One region of the Peribacillus sp. NPDC097224 genome, then DNA from elsewhere that is predicted to be linked to it. Evidence: riboswitches for the same ligand, from Rfam matches in the RefSeq annotation. Region 1 holds a riboswitch; each other region holds the start of a gene.
What was found. A riboswitch is a leader RNA that binds a small molecule or an ion and turns the genes downstream of it on or off. The one in region 1 is predicted to bind cobalamin.
Positions count from the first base shown of each region.

Region 2: it holds a riboswitch for cobalamin, as region 1 does, so the genes downstream of both, metE (5-methyltetrahydropteroyltriglutamate--homocysteine S-methyltransferase) here and ACIQXR_RS06070 (helical backbone metal receptor) in region 1, are expected to answer to the same signal.
Region 3: it holds a riboswitch for cobalamin, as region 1 does, so the genes downstream of both, ACIQXR_RS07465 (ribonucleoside-diphosphate reductase subunit alpha) here and ACIQXR_RS06070 (helical backbone metal receptor) in region 1, are expected to answer to the same signal.
Region 4: it holds a riboswitch for cobalamin, as region 1 does, so the genes downstream of both, ACIQXR_RS07780 (hypothetical protein) here and ACIQXR_RS06070 (helical backbone metal receptor) in region 1, are expected to answer to the same signal.

Region 1 covers NZ_JBIWDK010000002.1:535,089-539,303, reverse strand. The annotation lists gene ACIQXR_RS06085 (ABC transporter substrate-binding protein) at 1-215, shown strand, start outside; gene ACIQXR_RS06080 (FecCD family ABC transporter permease) at 230-1,228, shown strand; gene ACIQXR_RS06075 (ABC transporter ATP-binding protein) at 1,225-2,073, shown strand; cobalamin riboswitch at 2,195-2,372, shown strand; gene ACIQXR_RS06070 (helical backbone metal receptor) at 2,539-3,504, shown strand; gene ACIQXR_RS06065 (FecCD family ABC transporter permease) at 3,467-4,215, shown strand, end outside.
Region 2 covers NZ_JBIWDK010000004.1:4,371-8,585, reverse strand. The annotation lists gene ACIQXR_RS09500 (acyl-CoA thioesterase) at 1-57, opposite strand, end outside; gene metE (5-methyltetrahydropteroyltriglutamate--homocysteine S-methyltransferase) at 50-2,356, opposite strand; cobalamin riboswitch at 2,496-2,693, opposite strand; gene ACIQXR_RS09490 (potassium channel family protein) at 2,976-3,398, shown strand; gene bcp (thioredoxin-dependent thiol peroxidase) at 3,461-3,931, shown strand; gene ACIQXR_RS09480 (aminopeptidase) at 3,943-4,215, shown strand, end outside.
Region 3 covers NZ_JBIWDK010000003.1:162,227-166,441, forward strand. The annotation lists gene ACIQXR_RS07465 (ribonucleoside-diphosphate reductase subunit alpha) at 1-2,107, opposite strand, end outside; cobalamin riboswitch at 2,302-2,483, opposite strand; gene ACIQXR_RS07470 (manganese-dependent inorganic pyrophosphatase) at 2,772-3,701, shown strand; gene ACIQXR_RS07475 (hypothetical protein) at 3,750-3,896, opposite strand; gene ACIQXR_RS07480 (SulP family inorganic anion transporter) at 3,978-4,215, opposite strand, start outside.
Region 4 covers NZ_JBIWDK010000003.1:224,538-228,752, reverse strand. The annotation lists gene ACIQXR_RS07800 (YheC/YheD family endospore coat-associated protein) at 1-98, shown strand, start outside; gene ACIQXR_RS07795 (YheC/YheD family endospore coat-associated protein) at 149-1,291, shown strand; gene ACIQXR_RS07790 (YheE family protein) at 1,352-1,555, shown strand; gene ACIQXR_RS07785 (hypothetical protein) at 1,614-1,805, shown strand; gene ACIQXR_RS07780 (hypothetical protein) at 1,835-2,059, opposite strand; cobalamin riboswitch at 2,288-2,489, opposite strand; gene ACIQXR_RS07775 (MBL fold metallo-hydrolase) at 2,581-3,402, opposite strand; SAM riboswitch class I at 3,729-3,838, shown strand; gene ACIQXR_RS07770 (methionine ABC transporter ATP-binding protein) at 3,908-4,215, shown strand, end outside.

The DNA.
Region 1 (4,215 bases):
ATAAAATTCCGCTGGGCATCTATAGATGGTTCCCACCAAGCGGTGATGCACCTCTTATGTTAAAATGGATGGCTCAGAAAAATCATCCCGAGCTATTTGATTATGATATGAAGGATGAAATCACGGATTACTACTCAGAGTTCTATGATTATGATGTAACGGAAGAACAAGTAGAGAACATTCTTCACCCATCTTCCGAAGCCGCAAAACAGTAAAGTAGGGAATGAAAATGAAAAAATGGAAAACGGTCCTCTTCTGGATATTGCCCATTGCGATGGTTCTCCTATCATTGAGCATCGGACGCTTTGGAATGGACTTAGGGACTCAAATTAAAATATTGCTTTCAACCGTGTTTCCAATCGAGCCAACATGGACACAGATGGAAGAAACAGTGGTCCTTCAAATACGTCTGCCACGAATTTTACTGGCCTTGTTAATCGGTGCGGGCCTATCGATTGCAGGCGCCTCTTTCCAAGGGATGTTCGGCAACCCCTTGGTCAGTCCCGATATCCTAGGAGTGTCTGCAGGTGCTGGGTTCGGTGCTTCCCTTGGGATTTTATTATTGGGACATGGTTTTGCATCTCAAGTCTTGGCACTTGGCTGTGGTTTAGCCGCCATCGTTTTCACGTTCATAATCAGCGGCAAAAAAGATTCACCGGTCTTCATGCTTGTTTTGGCTGGGGTTGTCACCTCCGCCCTTTTCCAAGCGTTGATCTCGTTAATTAAGTTTGTCGCCGACCCTGAGGAAAAGCTGCCAGCCATCACATACTGGTTAATGGGAAGCCTTGGAACGGCCACATACAAGGATTTATATGTGGGTGGACCAATCATCCTTGTCGGCATCGTGATTTTGTATTCACTACGCTGGAGAATCAATTTACTGACCTTACCTGAGGATGAAGCAAAATCGCTAGGTATCCCGGTCACTAGATTGAAGTGGACGGTCATTCTTGGTGCGACGTTAATTACGGCTTCTTCTGTAGCGATAGCCGGTATCATTGGCTGGGTTGGATTGATTATCCCTCATGTGGCAAGAATGCTCGTCGGGAACAACAATCAACTTGTCTTACCGGTATCCCTATCGATTGGTGGTGCCTATTTACTCCTGATCGATAACCTGGCACGTTCTGTAACGGCTACGGAAATTCCGCTATCGATATTGACAGCCATTATCGGCGCACCATTCTTTGCGATTCTACTTAGAAAGACAGGAGGTGGGTGGTCATGAAAATCGAGGTGCAGGGAGGGAATTTTTTCTATGCTAAAAAAAGAGAGAAAGCTCCTTTTCTTTACCAGAGCGACATTGACTTTTCGTTGAATGACGGAGAAATCATGGCGATCCTTGGCCCGAACGGTGCCGGTAAAACCACGATGCTGAAGTGTATCACCGGCCTTCTTGATTGGAAAAAGGGTCAAACGCTCATCGACGGAAAGCCGCTTACTGCGCTATCACGCAAAACGATCTGGAAACGAATCGGTTATGTTCCTCAGGCACATAAAATGGTTTTCGGATTTACTTTGGAAGAGCTTGTCATTATGGGAAGGGCGCCTTATATCAGTACGCTGTCCCAGCCTTCTGCAAAGGACCGGGAGGCTGCCATCGCTGCTCTTGAAATGGTTGGCATTGCTCACCTTGCCAAAAAGTCCTGTAATTCCGTCAGTGGTGGGGAATTGCAGCTGGCCTTGATTGCCCGGACGCTTGTATCGGACCCGGATGTATTGATTCTTGATGAGCCAGAATCGCATCTTGATATTCAAAAGCAAATCGTGATTTTACAGACACTAAAGCGGTTATCGAAAGAGAAGAACATTTCTTGTATCATAAACACGCATTATCCGAACCACGCATTCTACTTGGCTGACCATGTTTTAATGACTGCCAAGGAAAAGCGTGTGGTGTATGGCGAAGTCCGCGAAGTGATGACGGAAGCCCGGATGAAAGAGTACTTTGGAATCGAAATGAAGAAAATCATTTATGAGGAAGAGGATGACTTTTTGATTGAAACGATGGTGCCGAAAGATCTAGGTCTTTTACGTGATCAAAGTACATGCCGTTTTAATAGTGACATCTAAAGCTATAGAAGGCAGCCATGTGATGGTTGCCTTTTTGCGTTCCAAATCTTAATTTAAAGTAATCTGAAATATCATATAATACGATTTCCTAAATGGTGTATAATGAAAGGCAGTGAAATTATATACATATGAACAATTTGGTGTCTGTAAGGACTTGAAAGGGAAGTTGGTGAAATGCCAACGCGGTCGCGCCACTGTAAATGGGAGTTAACGGATGTATACCACTGTATGAATAATATGGGAAGGTGCCGTTAGCAATGACCATGAGCCAGGAGACCTGCCAAAATTGTACACCGGTAACCACGCGGATGGGGAGGTGTGTGGCAGAGCTATGTCCCTTTTTTGTTCCGTTGCCATACATGCATCCTCCGTTTTGATGGGGGATGCTTTTTTGTATGTCTTTTGATATTCGCAACACATGTGTGAAGGTCCAGAAATGAACTCAAAAATGATGGAGGTTTTAAGATGAGGAAGATATATAGTTTCATGCTTGTGATGGGATTGATGGTCGGTATACTGGTTGGCTGTAACGATGCCTCCCAGGATAGAACAGGAGAAAACCAGTCGACAAAACAAGCTGTTAACCAGGGCTTCCCGCTTTCGTTAAAAGATGCAGTGGGTAACAAAGTCACCATCGAGCAGAAACCAGAAAAAATTGTTTCATTAATCCCAAGTAATACAGAAGCGGTCTTTGCGCTAGGTTCGGGTGAGAAAGTGATTGGAGTGTCTGAAAATGACAATTACCCGGAAGAAACGAAAGATATTCAGAAGATAGGTGGAATGGAAATAGATACAGAGATGATTTTAGCCTTGCAGCCTGATATCGTTCTTGCTCATGAGAGTGCCCATAATTCCAAAGAAGGAATCCAACAGCTTAAGGATGCGGGTATTCCAGTTATAATCGTGAATGATGCTAAAAGCTTTAAAGAAGTGTATACGTCTATCGAGATGATTGGAACGGCAATAGGGGAACTGGATAAGGCAAAGGAAATCGTCAAGACGATGCAGACCAAGCTGGAAAAGATCAAAGAAAAGGCTAAGGCAATCAAGAGTGAGGATAGAAAAAGTGTTTTTGTAGAGGTTTCACCGTCACCTGAAATCTATACAACGGGAAAAAATACTTTCATGGATGAAATGCTGGACATCATTTCAGCGGATAATGTCGCAGGTGAATTGGATGGCTGGGTAAAACTCGATGAAGAGTCGATGATAGCGGCCAACCCGGATGTCATCATTACAACCTATGGTTATTACACAGGAGATCCAGTCAAAGAGGTAACGGGAAGAAATGGATGGGCCGACATTCAGGCAGTTAAGAATGGTGAGGTTTTCGATGTCCATTCAGATATTGTCACTCGTTCCGGTCCTAGGCTTATAGAGGGAGTAGAGGAACTTGCCAAATCAGTCTATCCGAACGTATTTAAAAACTAAACGGGCATTGGCCTATGTATTTGCCCTATCATTTTTGGTTATTTCGATATTGATCGGTATTTCCTTAGGATCGGTTTCCGTTCCTATACCAGTGCTTTTGCAAATCATTGGCAGGGAAGTCCTTCATTTGCCCCTGGCCATGGAACCGGATGGGACACTGACGAATATCGTGATGAACATCCGCCTGCCGAGGGTCGTGCTTGCAGGTTTGGTTGGGGCATCCCTTGCAATAGCAGGGGCAGCATTTCAGGGATTGCTCAGGAATCCCCTAGCTGACCCCTATACCCTGGGAATATCCTCAGGGGCTTCGCTTGGCGCAGTATTAACGTTGTTTTTGAATTTGTCACTGCCGTTTTTTGGCCTATATACACTGCCTACATTAAGCGTTCTTTTTTCATTGTTGACGATTTTTTGCGTATTGACCTTTGCAAGAAAAATGGATCGTTCCATGAAGGTAGAAACGATTATTTTAACCGGTATCATTTTCAGCTCGTTTTTAAGTGCTTTCATCTCATTGATGATTGCATTGACGGGTGAGGAGTTAAGGCAAATCATCAGCTGGCTGATGGGAAGTGTCTCGATGCGTGGTTGGAGTCATGTCACGATCATTTTGCCATTTTTCCTCCTTGGTTCTCTCGTTTTGATGATGAACACCCACGAATTGAATGCCATGACATTTGGGGAAGACCGTGCGAGGCACCTAGGCGTGAA
Region 2 (4,215 bases), on a different contig from region 1:
GTCCGTTAAAAACGTCCGTGACTGTTGAACGGGAATGCCTGTTGTTAAATCAGTCATTTTCCTGTTGGACCAATAGCTTATTCCGGACAACCGTTGCGGCTTCGACCATATTTTTCAGTGAAGCGACGGTTTCTGGAACGCCCCTTGTTTTCAGGCCACAGTCAGGGTTGATCCAAAATTGGTCTTTATCCAGTACCTTGATGCCACGTTCGATCATATCGACCATTTCTTCCACTGCAGGAACGCGAGGGCTATGAATATCATACACACCAAGGCCGATTCCTTTTTCATATGTTTTCTCCTCGAATGCGGAAGCGAGCTCGCCGTGGCTGCGGGACGTTTCAATGGAAATCACATCAGCGTCCAGGGAAGAGATGACATCCATGAAGCTATTGAAATCACAATAGCACATATGGGTGTGAATTTGTGTTGTGTCTTCGACGCTCGAAGTGGAAATCAGGAATGAATGGACCGCCCAGTTTAAGTACTCATCACGGTCGCTTTTTTTCAATGGAAGGCCTTCACGCAGGGCTGGTTCATCGACTTGGATCATTTTGATCCCTGCTGATTCCAGTGCCTCTACTTCTTGTTTCAAGGCCAATGCCAATTGATAGCAGATATTTTCCCGTGAAATATCGTCACGGACGAACGACCAGTTCAGAATCGTAACAGGACCGGTCAGCATTCCCTTCACCGTTTTTTTCGTCAAGGCTTGTGCATACACACTTTCTTTGACCGTCATCGGATCGATGAAATGGACATCTCCATAGATAACGGGAGGTTTGACACAGCGGGAGCCGTATGATTGAACCCAGCCTTTTTCAAGGAAGACGAAGCCGCCCAATTTATGGCCGAAAAACTCGACCATATCGGTTCGTTCAAACTCCCCGTGCACAAGGACGTCCAATCCGATTTCTTCCTGGATATCAATCCATCTGCCAATCTCCTCGTTCACGAATGCTTCATATTGATCAGCCGTCCATTCACCGCGTTTGAATTTCCCGCGGGCCTGTTTAACTTCCGCGGTCTGCGGAAAGCTTCCAATTGTCGTGGTTGGAAGGAAGGGCAGGTTGAAATACGCCTGTTGTTTTTGATAGCGCTGTTTAAATGGCAGGGTACGGCCATGGGATTGCTGCTTCGCCTGTTCGACAGCGGATTGAACGTCTTTATGGTTTCTGGCCTTTGAATTATTTAAGGTCTGCCATGCAGCTTTGTTTGCCGTCACCTTTTCTTCGATTGATTCTGGACCTTCGTTGTTTCCTCTGACCAAAAGTGTGATTTCTTCTAGTTTCTCATCAGCAAAGGCAAGGGCTTCTTTCACTTCGCTAGCTAGTTCTGTCTCGTTTCGAACCGTCACTGGAACATGTAGCAGGGAGCAGGAAGGTTGAAGCCAAATTCGATCTTCGGCTACGTGTTTCGTAATGGACTCGACCAACTTGATTTTTTTCGTCAAGTCAGAAAGCCAAATGTTTTTCCCATCAATCACACCTGCCCCAAGTATTTTATCTTGCGGGAAGCCGACTGTTTGAAGATTGCTGAGATTTTTTCCTTTGTCATGGACCAAATCAAGGCCAATTCCTTGAACGGGCAAGTCGATCACTTCTTGGTAGTGCTCTACAGCATCAAAGTATGTTTGCAGCATGATGTTCAGGTTGGGGACAGCTTCGTTCAATTTTTCATACAGGTATGTAACAGTTTTCATCTCGTCTTTGGAAAGGGAAGAAACAAGGGAAGGTTCATCGATCTGCACCCACTTCACGCCTTCTTGTTCCAGCTCTCGCAAAATTTTTGTGTATAAAGGCAACAGGCTCAGGATGATGGCCGGAAGATCACTTTTTTCATAGCCCTTTGACAAAGAAATGAATGTGTAAGGTCCGACTATAACTGGTTTCGTATCGATTCCTAGTTTTTCCTTGGCTTCGCGGTAAGCGGCAAGCGGCTTGTTTTCTGTCAACGTAAGCTGGGACTCTTTTAGCTCTGGAACGATATAGTGATAATTTGTATTGAACCATTTCGTCATTTCGGAAGCGACTTCATCCTTGTTCCCACGGGCCATTGAATAATAAACGGAAAGGGGGACCGTGCCACCCTTATAAGCCGAATAGCGTTCTGGCACCAGGCCGAACATGACGGACATATCGAGCATTTGATCATATAACGTAAAGTCGTTAACCGGGATGATATCGATGCCTTGATCTCTTTGTTTTTGCAAATTGCCTAAACGGATCGCTTCCAATTGCGCCATGAATTCCGTTTCATTTAATGTTCCAGCCCAATAGGCCTCTAATGTACGTTTCCATTCACGATCCTCACCGATTCGTGGGTACCCTATATTACTACTTTTCAACACATCCATCTCCTTTTAATGAAATAACAACAAAAAAGCATCCCTAACCGTCAAAAGAGAAAGTTAGAAATGCTTAAAATAAAGGGGCACGAAAATACCCCTTATCATTATAAGGTCCCTAACACCTCCCTATCTCCCGTAGGTTAAAACAGTGTTGTCGAAATAGGCAGGTCTCCTGACTCAGGGAACTCTTACTTAGCACTAAAAGCCTTCCCAATCCAAAAGGACCAGTGGCATCAAACAAAAGCGCTATACATTCCCATTACAGTGGCGGGACCGTGCCGGAATTACACCGGACTTCCCTTTTAATCCTAAAAGCTTAGGAACCTATCTCCACATATGAAATTCATAAAAAACTCCGTCCGCATAAACACGGACACTAAAATTTACAAAATATTATAAAAACTTAACCCATCTTAGCATATCCCGACCAAATGGGTCAACAAGGAAAAAGTCGGGAAATGGGGTCTGACCCCCACCATGTGGCACGAGATCCCATGCTGTATCTACGTTCTCTTGATGGTGCAGCAGCTGGGAAATAGGGTCTGACCCCTAAAACGAGCATATATTGACTCGCAAAAGAGTATGTATAAGGGAAGTGGGTTGTTTTTGAAATGAGGCGTGGGGGATGACCTTTTATATTTTGATTGTGGGGATTATCTTTTGCATGGTGATGAGCATTCGGACCTTATTTCTTTCTGAGTCGGAGGCAAAGAAGTTTTCTCTTGAAGATATGCTGTGGCTCGGCAATTTATATGCGACATTATTAGTCGGTTTTGCACTGATTTATTTATTATACGAGCTTCAGAATCATTCGGTGATTCTTGATATGGGCAATCGCTTGGATGGGACCTTTTCCGAGCAGCTGAAGACTTCATTTTATTTTAGTGCGATGACGATGTTCTCCGTCGGATACGGGGATATCTCCCCAATCGGAATTGGCCGGATGATCGCGACAATCCAAGCTTTCATTGGCTATACGCTTCCTGCGGCATTTGTGATCAGGGCTGTCATCGATTTTGAACAGAAGGAAAGAAAGAACAAGAAATGAAAGTTGTGTTTCTTTCAATTATTGGGTACGCTTACCATGATGAAAGAAATGGAGGGTTTAGAATGACGGTCGAAATTGGAGAAAAAGCACCAGACTTTCAATTACCAGCAAACAACGGAGAACAAGTTACCCTATCAGGATTCAAGGGTAAACACGTTGTATTATATTTTTACCCAAAAGACATGACACCCGGTTGCACGACGGAGGCTTGTGATTTCCGTGATGCTAATGAACAATTCGAAGAGCTTGATGCTGTCATCATAGGCATTAGCCCGGACCCGGTAACACGTCATGAAAAATTCATTGAAAAACATGGGTTGCCTTTCCTGTTGCTTGCTGATGAAAAGCAAGAAGCCGCTGAATTATATGGCGTATGGAAATTGAAAAAGAACTTCGGTAAGGAATACATGGGCATTGAGCGTTCGACTTTCCTGATTGATAAGGAAGGAACGATCGTTAAAGAATGGCGTAAAGTCAAAGTAAAGGGCCACGTCGAAGAAGCGTTGGAAACTCTTCGTGACCTAGAAAAATAAGGTACAGGCTAATGAAGGATGAGCGACTTATCAAGCTTGCCAAGCAGCTGATTCATCATTCACTGAGGCTGCAGGCGAAAGAGCGGGTCTTGATCCGTGGGCCTGTTGCAGCAAAGGCCCTATTGAAGGAACTGATTGACGAAGCCTATAGAATGGGGGCCTATCCTTATGCGGAACTTGAAGATGACGAAATTACCAGTCATCTGCTAAAAGGGAATGTTAAGGAACAGCTCGATACCTTATCAAAATGGAATTATAAGAAATACGAAGATGTGGATGCAGTC
Region 3 (4,215 bases), on a different contig from region 1:
GTACATACAGGTTGAAGCTGATGGCTTGGTCGATATGACGTTGACGTGCTGCATTTTGCTTGATGCTTTCCTTTTGGTCCAAATGGAAGCGCGTTTTTTTATAGTATTCATACGTAGTGGGCGTCAATCCAGGCGCTGTCACTTTAAATTTGAAGTTTTTCTTTTCTTCATAAAACTCGATTTCATATAACGGGTCGATGCCATCCGTGGAATGACCGATTTTGGCAGTCGATGAATTGGGGGCGATTGCCATTAAATAGCCGTTTCGTGTACCATACTGCTGCACTTCTTCTTTTAATTCCAACCATTTTGGATCTCTATAGTCACGAAGGTCGAAATACTCCCCCGTTTGCCAATCGGACCCTTCGAAGTATGGGTAGGTTCCTTTTTCCTTGGCCAATTCATTGGATGTTTTAATGGTTAAATAAGCGATTTTCTCATATAAGGTATCGGCGTACTGAACGGCTTCATCGGACTCCCAGTAGATATTTTGCGTCGCGAGTAAATGATGCCACCCGAAAGTTCCTAAGCCGATTGAGCGGTAGCGCTTATTCGAAATGGAAGCTTGCTTGACCGGTAAGGTATTCACGTCAATGACGTTATCGAGCATGCGGATCTGAATCGGGATCAGTCTCTCCAATACATCGCTGTTCACCGCGCGTGGCAGGTTGATGGAAGAAAGGTTGCAGACAACGAAATCCCCGCTTTTGCGAACTACGACGACATCGCCATCTTCCGTTTCATATTCGTCGGTGATCGTTGAAGGGCTTAAGTTCTGGGCGATTTCCGTACAAAGGTTAGAACAATAGATCATCCCTTTATGCTTGTTCGGGTTCTTTCTGTTCACTTCGTCCCGGTAGAACATATAGGGTACGCCTTCTTCTAATTGTGAAATCATGATGCCTTTCATAATGTCCATCGCTTTGATTTTCTCGAAACTATAGCCTGGAAGTATGCCATTCTCCGCCGCCTCTACAGCAAGGGCGTAATGGTCCCTGAAACTGCCATCCCCTTTTTTCTCGTCATAAAAATCCTCGAGGGAGAACCCAAGGGTTTGCTTCACGGTATGCGGGTCGAAGAGATACCAATCTTTCCGGTCACGCACGGCTTCCATGAATAAATCGGGGATGCAGACACCAGTGAAGATATCATGCGCCTTTAGGCGGTCATCGCCGTTTTGCGTCTTCAAGTCAAGGAAGCTCATGATGTCCTTATGCCACGCATCCAGATAGATGGCGATTGCGCCTTTACGTTGTCCCAATTGATCGACGCTGACGGCCGTTTGGTTAAAGAGGCGAATCCAGGGAGTCGTGCCTGAACTGTTACCGGAAAAACCGCGGATATCAGAACCGAGCGAACGGATTTTTCCGACATATAGACCAACGCCGCCACCGAACTTGGAAACTTTTGCGGCATCATAGTTTGATTGATAAATTCCGTCGATGGAATCCTCGATTGCATCGATGAAGCATGAACTCAATTGCCCGTGGGTTTTGCCGGCATTTGAAAGGGTAGGGGTCGCAACCGTCATATATAGGTTCGACATTGCCCAGTAGGCCTCTTTGACAAGCTGCAGGCGGTGTTCCGTTTTTTCCAGTCTCATGATTTCCATGGCAATGATCATGAAGCGCTCCTGGGGAAGTTCATAGACCTTGTCTTTTTTTGGACGGGCCAAGTAGCGATCATTCAAAAGATAGATTCCGATATATGAAAATAGTTTATCTTTTTCCGGATCGATGACCGAACCCAATTCTTCGATTTCCGTTTTTGTGTAGGAGTCGAGAAGCTCTGCTTTATAAACAGGGTAACGTTGCCCTTCATGCTGCTGAGAGAGTTCTTGAATCAATTCATAGAAAGGTCCATAGTTCCGGCCTTCATAGCCCCGGTTCTTTTGGGCATCACGATACATGGCATTCAATAGTTCCCTTGCGGCGACGAATGTCCAGTCTGGGGCATCGATATCGACACTTTCAAGTGCAAGCTGGATCAACTTTTTCGATGTTTGTTCTTCTGAAGCATCACCTTTTCGATCGAGCCATTTAGTAAAACGCTTTTTGAACTTTTCCATATCAAGACGGCCTTCGAAATCCTTGGATAACATGTCCATCTGGATTGAATTTGTTTCTGTGTCATTTTTTATGGTAGGGTTATATGTTTGAGTCATAAATGTTCCTCCTCTTAAATGTACGCGAATAAAAAAAAACCGCCCAATAAATTGAGCGGATCAAACGATAGGATAAAAGAGCCATGAAAAAATAGCCGTTACACTATCGTTTCATCATCTCAATCCCCGAAGAATAAGAAACTTGAAAAAACCAGGCAGGTCTCCTGACTCATGATCATCCTACTTTGAGTCCTTCCCGTATAGAGAGCTATACAGTGGTTTTCTCATTTCGTCACATTTACAGTTGCGGGGACAGTTCCGGGTTCACACCGGATTCCCTTTTCAGCCATCTCTGGCACCTTGGTTAATAATTCTATATATAGTTATTTATGTTGTTAGAAAAGTCAATATCTAGTATGTATGCTTATATTATCGTAAGCCATCCATGCTGATAATTCAACATATATATTTGTGGAAAACTGATTCATATCTATTGACAAGGTCGGATAAAGGAAGAGGATGATGAAAGAATATAGGGAGGAATACAAAATTCCATCGCGGAATGTCAGGGTTTTTGTGTTAAAATAAATTGCATAGCAAAACTAGGGATTCTGGTTATGAAAAGAAAAATCCCTGCCAAATCATTTAGGAAAAAGGAGAAAAAATCGTGGAAAAAATATTAGTTTTTGGACATAAGAATCCGGATACCGACACTATCTGTTCAGCAATCGCTTATGCTGACCTAAAAAAGCAGCTGGGCATCCAAGCTGAACCTGTTCGTCTTGGTGAAGTGAATGGTGAAACACAATATGCGTTGGACCAATTTAAATTCGAAGCACCCCGCCTTGTTGAAAAAGTGGCTGGGGAAGCGGATGGCGTGATTTTAGTCGATCACAACGAACGTCAGCAAAGTGCCGAAGACATTGACCAGGTACGCGTATTGGAAGTCATCGACCATCATCGTATCGCTAATTTCGAAACAAGTGATCCTTTATATTACCGCGCAGAACCAGTTGGCTGCACGGCTACTATTTTAAATAAGATTTATAAAGAAAACGGAATTGAAGTGCCTAAAGCCATTGCAGGACTTATGCTTTCAGCCATCATTTCCGACTCTTTATTATTCAAATCGCCTACTTGCACGGAGCAAGACGTCGCAGCTGCTATGGAATTAGCGGAAATTGCCGGCGTGAATGCTGAAACATATGGCTTGGAGATGCTAAAAGCGGGTGCTGACCTGAGTGACAAAACCATCGATCAGCTCATCACACTTGATGCAAAAGAATTTTCAATGGGAACGGCAAAAGTTGAGATTGCTCAAGTGAATGCTGTTGACCCGAATGAAGTGCTTGCAAAGCAATCAGAAATTGAAGCAGCGATTCATGCAGTTATTGCCGCGAAAGAATTGGATTTATTCTTATTCGTCGTAACGGATATCTTAACGAATGATTCCGTTGCCTTGGCTCTAGGAGCATCAGCGGATGCAGTGGAGAAAGCGTATAACGTAACATTGAATAAGAACATTGCTGTATTGGAAGGCGTCGTATCACGTAAAAAACAAATTGTACCAGTTTTAACAGATATCTTCGCTAAGTAATAAAAAAAGGACTCGATGCCACTTTGAAAGTGGCTTCGAGTCCTTTTTTCAATTCAACGCTTCTTTCTCTTTTTCATACGCAATCACGATAAGCTCTTTGTTTGATTCCTCACGTATTTTTCCTTCAAAGAGTTTTAACTCATTGAGAAGGTCAGGTGATAAATCTGCTGCAGTATAATCCTGTTCGGATGACATGATTTTCCCTCCAATCCAGAGTATCATTCACTCTAGTTTGGCGGTTCAGCAAGAATTTATGCAGGGGAGCCATGCATCCTTTTACTTTTCATATGAGGCGAGGCTCTTTAGCAGCTGAGAACTTTCCTGATCAAGGCCAAGCACTTGAACCGTTTTCCCCTGTACTCTGTATTTTAAGATGACTTTCTCGACGGCTCCTACAGCCGAGGCATCCCATATTTTCGAATTGGAAAAATCAATGATGATGGAATCTGCTTTTTCCTTCGTATCAAACTTCGAAATGAAGTCTTGGACCGATGCAAAAAACACCTGGCCTTTT
Region 4 (4,215 bases), on a different contig from region 1:
TAAAGGAATTTGAACTTTTAACCAGGAAGCTCAGCCTTGATTATGCCATTTATCTTACCGAACAGACGATTTCACAAACGATTGGTACACAGAAATGAACATTTTTTATGATGTTCCCTCTGAGAGATGGAGCCATAACGAGGAAGATATGCAGCTATATGCGGGAGCCGCGAATGAGGAAATCCCTTTTAAGCAGGACACCCAGGATCAGGCACTTTTTCCGATTACTTTATTTCCGGGAAACCGGGTGCTAGTCGTTGGTATCTTGACCTCTCTAGATCCAAAGAAGGAATCAGGTATAGGGGGGAATTTGACACTTTTTCAGAATTTATCTCAATATTTATCGAATCATGGGATATTGGCCTATGTATTCACGGTTGAATCCTTGCTTTCCAACTACATGAAAGGCTTCATCTTTTCTTCACAAACGAACACATGGAATGAGGTAAAATTACCACTGCCCGATATCGTTTATAATCGCATTCCCAAAAGGGGATTCGAAGCATCGGAAAGTTTTCAAGAACTCCTTTCCTTTTTTAAAGAACATCGCATCACTTTATTCAACCCTCATTTTTTGGATAAGTACTTGATGTACGAAGCATTGACGGAAGATGGATCTCTAGCCCGCCATCTTCCATCGACCATAGACCTATCCGACCCTACCCAACTAGCGGACTTCTTACATTTCCACAAACATATTTATTTGAAACCATGCAAAGGAAGCCAAGGTAAGGGCATCTACACCCTGCTAGAAAAACCTGATGGCACCCTCCAATTCAATAGCCTGAAACATCAGGAATTGTACCCTGATTTCTCCGCGTTTTGGGAAGCCAATAAGGCGTCGCTCAAAAAGAGGGGGTATCTGGCCCAACGAGCGGTCATTCCAAAGAAACTGAATGGACACCGATACGATTACCGTATTCTTGTTCATTATGAAAATGGGTTTTATAAAGTGACCGGCAAGGGCGTGAGGATGTCGCAAACCCAGGAAATCACAACCCATACGCCAAGGGGGGGAAAGCTTTTTCCCTATCAGCAGCTACAAACGAGGCCGTTAAACAGGAAGTTGGCGAACATTGCGCAAAGATGTGGAATCATCCTCTCCAGGAAGTTTGGCTTTCTTGGGGAATTCTCCATTGATATCGGGGAAGATACATCCGGTGCTCTATTCATTTATGAAGTCAATTCAAAACCCATGCAATTTGATGAAGAGGAAATTGAAGCGAGCCGCCTACTACATTTAAAAAACCTGTTCATTGAATTAACTTTTCCGAATCACATAAGAAAATAACCTCCATCCTGCTTTTTCCATTATAATGAAATGAGAAACAGCGATATGGAGGTTATACATATGATTACGCATTTTCAATGGAAGCCGTTGCACAAGAATTTACCTGGCTGGAAGATTTCCTTTTACTTCAATAAATTGGCCGTCCAAGCCCTCTATCATAAAGATGGGTCCATTGAGTGGTTAACCAATCCGCCTGTAGAGTCAGAGGAAGAAAAACTCAAGGGCATGATTCATGATTTAATGGTGTACCACGTGTACGACTAAATAGAATAAAGAATCCCTCTTTGGCTAACACTAATAAAAAGCCAAGGAGGGAGTTCATTTGGATAAAGAAAAGATTACATTTCTGAAGGATACCGAGTATGACGGTAAGGATTCTGTATATCTCGATATCGATCGTATCATCAATGAAGGACTTGCTGGCGGAAACGTCTATGAAGCCGCGGACACCTTGAACATTGAGGAAGCCCATGACTTTCATGATGAAACGGAACCGAACATCAATAAAGATTGAAAACAAGAGCTTCCCTTATGGGCGGCTCTTTACTTGATTTCTTGATAGCCGAATATTTCTAGATTCACTTGGCTAAAGGCTCTTTCAAGATTTGCTTCGTATTCTTTCCTATCTTCTACGTTTTTGCCATGAACCTGGATTTCCTCAATCAAGCTTGCTCGGCAATCATCTAAAGATATCATTTCTTCCACACAAAAGTTACGCATGATTTGCGCTTTTAAATAGTCCGTAAAATGCTCAACTGTACCAAACAATGATATGGCCCCCTATGATAGCTGTCCTGTCTAATTAACAGGATTCTTTTTGAATGTTGTCCAATATGGACTTGTAAAAAACAAAAAACAACTTCCCATTCAGAAGTTGTTAGAGTGCAAACGAAACATAACAAAAATGACCATGATTCCCCATTTTTCTACAAAAATAAGAAAGCATGTTCTTGCTAATTTTTCGCACTTAACACCCCCTATCCTCGTAGGTTTCTGGCGTTGTGCTAAAAACGGGCAGGTCTCCTGGCTCATGATCATCGCTTTTCGAACCTTCCCATCTTTTCTTGCAAAAAAGACAGTGGCATTCCTTCGAATCGCTCTCATTTACAGTTGCGGGACAGCGTCGGATTCTAACCGACTTCCCTTTTAAGCAGATAAGCTACATGTTCTTATCTGCACCCATTTCTAGACGAAATACTATTTTTCAGTTTAACTGTATCAAATTTTCACTAGGATTACAATGAGGCTCCCGCCTTGTTCTTCGACCCTATCCCCCATCCTCTTATTCATCATTTCTTCCTTTCCTCTGAATACAACCTACTCTCTTTCAGTATCGATGTAATGATATGCTCCGAATCCCATTCATGACCGGATATCTCGATAAGCGGATACCGATTAGGCAACACGTTTTGCTGAATTTCATGGACTTCCAATCCTTGATCATGCAAACGCAAAATTTCACCGCGCAGATTTTCCAAGTAGCTGAGCTTTCTTTCAAACATTTCCTTCCCGTTCGGGACATACCCGGCGTGGCAGCAAAAGACCTCTACAAAATCATACCGAAGCAGTTTCTTGATGGATTCCATGATGAACGGAATTGATTCCTCCCTTAAAACGAGCTTTGTTTTCGGCGTTACAAACAGGTCACCCGAAAACAGCATGCCATTACTATGATTCAGGTAAACCATATGGTCCCTCGAATGCCCTGGTGTAAAGATTGGCTCCCATGTTTGAGTGCGTGAATGGACGACCCCTCCCAATGGTTCTGCCTTGAAGGCATCCCTGTCTCCCCAAAAAACTCTGCGGTAATCGGGATATTCGGCATCCTTTGCACAAATATCGAGGGACATCGGATGAATATAGATGGGGACGTTCCTATGTTCCTGTATCCATGCGGCCCCACCCGTATGGTCTTCATGATAATGCGTCAGCGCCACCATATCATAATCAGCGGTTTCAAAGAATGGAGTAAGTTCCTTCAACAAGATTTTTGCCCCCGTATCAACTAACATGCCATCGGTTAAGAACACATTCACGCTCATGCCTGATTTGTTTCCTTCCGGTGTCCCTTTTACGCAAACCACATCGTTTATCGTTTTCATTTCCAGCATGACTTTCCACCCCAATCATTTTTTTGGAAAACCTCATCATCCTTTATTTTCTAATTCACTTACAATAAATGTATTATCTCTCCATACTTTTTACAAGTATAATATTTTTTCTAATGATGGGAGTGATCAAAGTCCATATTCTTACGCAGACAGGCCATGTAAGATCCGGGACGTTCCGTGTAACTTAGCAAATGGCCACTATAATCTGGGCAAGTAGATCATTCGATTCATAATCTTGATAAAATTCAAAAAATAATTGACATTACTGTATTTAACAAATAATATAGATTATATTAAAAAAATAATAAAATACTAAAATAGTAATTAACTTATCAAGAGTGACTGAGGGACCAGGCCCTATGACGTCCGGCAACCGCCCCAAATCGGGAATGGTGCCCCTTCCTGCAGAATGAAATACCATTCTGAAAGATAAGACGGGATATAATTTCGCTGCCTCTTTCTGAATGATAGAGGTAGCTTTTTTATGTATAAGGAGGATAGCATCATGATTGAAATTCGTTCAGTTCGAAAGGAATATATCTCGAAGAATACCCGAGTTATCGGAGTGGATAATGTATCTTTAACCATTCAAACGGGAGAGGTTTATGGGATTGTCGGGTATAGCGGCGCGGGAAAGAGTTCATTGATTCGCTGTCTGAATCTTCTTGAGCGTCCGACCAATGGTAGCATCATCATCGATGGCGTCGACTTAACAACCTTATCAAGCCAGGAGCTTCGCAAACAACGCCAGAAAATCGGCATGATATTTCAGCATTTTTCCCTAGTCAGTTCCAAAACGGTTTTTGACAATAT